Regions from separate parts of the Pseudomonas lalucatii genome, predicted to be linked through region 2. Evidence: predicted binding sites of a transcription regulator. Region 2 holds the regulator's gene; the other holds the start of a gene.
The links. Region 2 encodes sigma-54, which starts transcription at its own class of promoters, with help from an activator protein. Its sites were predicted from a motif close to ANTGGCATNNANNTTGCTNT; they were not measured.
Positions count from the first base shown of each region.

Region 1: flgB (flagellar basal body rod protein FlgB) is a predicted target of sigma-54. The motif match lies at 1,488-1,507, and genes of this name have one in related genera.

Region 1 covers NZ_JADPMV010000002.1:201,376-203,551, forward strand. The annotation lists gene flgD (flagellar hook assembly protein FlgD) at 1-553, opposite strand, end outside; gene flgC (flagellar basal body rod protein FlgC) at 575-1,018, opposite strand; gene flgB (flagellar basal body rod protein FlgB) at 1,032-1,439, opposite strand; gene cheR (protein-glutamate O-methyltransferase CheR) at 1,693-2,176, opposite strand, start outside.
Region 2 covers NZ_JADPMV010000002.1:1,013,234-1,015,409, reverse strand. The annotation lists gene hpf (ribosome hibernation-promoting factor, HPF/YfiA family) at 1-118, opposite strand, end outside; gene I0D00_RS18185 (RNA polymerase factor sigma-54) at 309-1,817, opposite strand; gene lptB (LPS export ABC transporter ATP-binding protein) at 1,951-2,176, opposite strand, start outside.

The sequences.
Region 1 (2,176 bases), 810 kb from region 2:
TGTGGAGCCCCTTGGTTTCACCCTCGTAAGTGGCCTGCGCCTCGAACTTGTAGGCACCGGGCGGCAACAGATTGCCGCCGGCGTCCTTGCCGTCCCAGATGAAGCTGACATTGCCGGCAGATTGCGGCCCCAGGTTGATCCGGTTCACCGCGGTGCCCGCACTGTCGTACACGTTGACGTAGACGTTGCTGCTAGTGGTCGGCAGCACCAGGCTGGCCTTGAAGCTCTCGCTGGTGTCGACCACCGCCTTGTCGGTCGGCACTATCACCTTGCGCCCGACCAGAGAGGAAGCCTGCAAGGCCTGGGACGACTGGTAGCCGGACAACAGCGAACTCATGCTGGTATTGAGCTTCTCCACCCCTTCCACCGTACTGAACTGGGCCAACTGGGCGATGAACTCGCCGTTGCCCTGGGGCTCCAGCGGGTTCTGGTTGTTCAGCTGGGCAACCAGCAGGTTGAGGAACTCATTCTTGCCCAGCTCCTTGTTGGTCGAGCTGTTGTTCTGGATCTGGTACTGATCCAGTGCGGAACTGACACCACTGACGCTGCTCATGCTTCACTCCTCGCTGGCGGCTCACTGACCCAGGGTCAGTACACGCTGCATCATCTGCTTGGCGGTGTTCATCATTTCCACGTTGGTCTGGAAGGCCCGACTGGCCGAGATCATGTCGGCCATTTCCTCGACCACGTTGACGTTGGGGTAGTAGACATAGCCGTTCTCATCGGCGGCCGGATGGGTCGGCTCGTAGCGCGGCACCAGGCTGCTCTGATCCTCGACTATGCCCAGCACCTGCACACCGGCACCGGCCTGCTCCTGCTCGGCGAACAGCGAGCCGCGGTCGCCATCCAGCGACTGCTGGAACATGGTGGCGAACACCGGATGGCGCGCACGGTAGGTCTGCTCGATGCTCGACGACACCGTCTCGGCGTTGGCGATGTTGCTGGAGATGGTGTTCAACCGAGTGCTCTGGGCGCTCATGCCGGTTCCGGCGATATTGAAGACACTGGCGAGTGACATGGCTCGGACTCCTTTAATCGCCGCGCAGGGCGCTGACCAGCCCTTTGAACTTGCTGTTGAGGAAGGTGAAGCTGGCCTGGAAGTTCACCGCGTTTTCCGCGTAGTTGGACTGCTCGATCTGAGGATCGACGGTGTTCTGGTCGATGGAGGCATGCAACGGGGTACGGTAGACCAGGCTGGCATCGCCCATGCTCAGGCCCTCGGCGGCGATATGCCGGCTGTCGGTACGGCTCAGCCCCACAGCGCCACGCTGAGTCTTGGCGCTCTGCTCGGCCAGTACCGCGGCGAAATCCAGGTCGCGAGCCTTGTAGTTGGGCGTATCGGCGTTGGCCATGTTGTTGGCCAACACCTCGGCACGCTGGGCGCGAAAGCCGAGGGTTTTTTCATGGATGCCGAGTGCGCTGTCGAAGCTGATGCTCATGGTCAGGAACCCTTGCCGTATGGCTTACCTGTTGTCCGTGCAAGACATACAGCAAGGTGCGTGCCAACAAATAAATTCGTTTTATTTCAATGACTTATTAAGTTGTCCGGCTTCACCTAAGGCCTGAGCGGCAAAGCCTTTCCGCCTCCTGGCAAGCAAGGCGGCAATTCGCCCCGGCGCTTGCCGCCGCCGCAACGAAAAACGGGAGGCCGCTGGCCTCCCGTTCTCGCTCGAGTCGCGCGCAACGGCGCGTTCACTTCGCCTTGTAGATGATTCCCGGGCTGCACTGCACCATCTGGTAACGCTCCGGCAGGCCGTTGAGCGCCTCCGAGGCACCGAGAAACAGGTAGCCGCCAGGCTTCAGCATGGCGTGGATACGCGTGAGGATGTCCTTCTTCACCTCGGCGGAGAAGTAGATCAGCACGTTGCGGCAGAACACGATGTCGAACTTGCCGAGACTGGCGTAGCTGTCCAGCAGGTTCAGCGGGCGAAACTCGACGCGGCTCCTGACGGCCGGCTTGATCACCCAACGCCCCGGCCCTTTCGGGTCGAAGTAGCGCTGCAGACGCTCCTGGGACAGGCCCCGCCCCATCGCCAGGCTGTCGTACTCACCGGACTTGCAGTTGGCCAGCATCGAGGGCGACAGGTCGGTTGCGACGATCTGCACCCCGGCCTTGAGCTGACCTATGTTGGTCCTCTCGAACTCATCGATGCTCATCGACAGGGAATAGGGCTCC
Region 2 (2,176 bases):
TGACCTGCACGTTGGTGATCTTGTCGAAGTGGCGCTCCAGTCGATTGAGTTTTTCGGCGATGTAGTCGCGCAGGGCGTCGGTCACATCCAGCTGATGTCCACTGATGTTGACTTGCATACCGCTTTCTCCTTGTTGCCGTGTGTAAGAGGCAGGCTATCGGCGGCCTGCCGCGGGAACACCTTGGCATGGAAGACCTGGTACACCGCACTTGGCGTGGTCGCCCCCTGACGCGCCAGTATGGCTTCTTTCGGGGGCGTCGCGAGTCGAGCTGTGTCGTGTGTTGACCGATCTTCCTTTGGGTGCCGCCTTACATCAACCGCTTGCGCTCACTGGAGGGCGCGATACCGAGGGATTCACGGTATTTGGCGACCGTGCGGCGGGCCACTTGAATGCCCTGTGCCTCCAGTAAACCAGCGATCTTGCTGTCGCTCAATGGCTTTTTCGCATTTTCCGCGGCCACCAGTTTCTTGATGATCGCGCGGATGGCGGTGGAGGAGCACTCGCCGCCCTCGGCGGTGCTGACGTGGCTGGAGAAGAAGTATTTCAGCTCGTAGATGCCGCGCGGGGTGTGCATGAACTTCTGCGTGGTGACCCGCGAGATGGTCGACTCGTGCATGCCCACGGCTTCGGCGATGTCGTGCAGCACCAGGGGTTTCATCGCCTCGTCGCCGTAGTCGAGGAAGCCGCGCTGGTGCTCGACGATCTGGGTGGCGACCTTCATCAGCGTCTCGTTGCGGCTCTGCAGGCTCTTGATGAACCAGCGCGCCTCCTGCAGCTGGTTGCGCATGAAGGTGTTGTCGGCGCTGGAGTCGGCGCGCTTGACGAAGCCGGCGTACTGCGGGTTGACCCGCAGGCGGGGCATGGCCTCCTGGTTCAGCTCGACCAGCCAGCGCTCGTTGTGCTTGCGCACTATGACGTCGGGCACCACGTACTCCGGCTCGCCGGACTGGATCTGCGAGCCGGGGCGCGGGTTGAGGCTCTGGATCAGCTCGATGACCTGGCGCAGCTCGTCTTCCTTGAGCTTCATGCGACGCATCAGCTGGCTGTAGTCGCGGCTGCCGAGCAGGTCGAGGTAGTCGCCGGCCAGGCGCTGGGCCTCGCTCAGCCAGGGCGACTTGGGCGGCAGCTGGCGCAGTTGCAGCAGCAGGCATTCGCGCAGATCGCGGGCGGCCACGCCGGCCGGTTCGAATTGCTGGATGCGGTGCAGCACCGCCTCCACTTCGTCCTGCTCGATGTCCAGCTCCGGGTCGAAGGCCTCGACCACTTCCTCGAGGCTCTCTTCCAGATAGCCCTGTTCGTTGATGCAGTCGATCAGGGTGGTGGCGATCAGGCGGTCCTTGTCGGACATCGGCGCCAGGTTGAGTTGCCAGAGCAGGTGGCTCTGCAGGCTCTCGCCGCTGGAGGTGCGAGTGGTGAAGTCCCACTCGTCGTCGTCGTTGCTCGGCAGGCTGCTGGCGCTGGTCTGGTAGACGTCTTCCCAGGCGGTGTCGACCGGCAGCTCGTTGGGGATGCGCTCGTTCCACTCGCCTTCTTCCAGGTTGTCCACGCTCTGGGTGGTCTCCTGGTAGCTGGCGTCCTTGTAGGGATCTTCCTGCTTGTCGGCGCTCGTCGGGTTGTCGGCGCCGTCGGCCATGGGGTCGGAGTTGTCGAAGTCGTCGCCTTCTTCCTGGCGCTCGAGCATCGGGTTGGACTCCAAGGCCTCCTGGATCTCCTGCTGCAGATCCAGGGTGGACAGTTGAAGTAGGCGAATGGCCTGTTGCAGCTGCGGGGTCATCGTCAGCTGCTGGCCCATTTTCAGGACTAGCGATGGTTTCATTGCAGACCTTCTATACCGGCGTCTGTGCGCGATCCACTACAGGGCGCCGCGGCGCCACAAGGAAGCAAATTATATGCCTACTCCCGAGCGGTTTGCCTAGCGCGAGCTGCTGTTCGGTCGAGAAAAGCCGCTGTTACAGGCGGAACTCGTGGCCCAGGTAGACTTCTTTGACCATCTGGTTGGCCAGGATGGCGTCGGCGTCGCCCTCGGCGATCAGCTGGCCGTCGTTGACGATGTAGGCGGTCTCGCAGATATCCAGGGTCTCGCGGACGTTGTGGTCGGTGATCAGTACACCGATGCCCTTGGCCTTGAGGTGGTGGATGATCTGCTTGATGTCGCCGACCGAGATCGGGTCGACC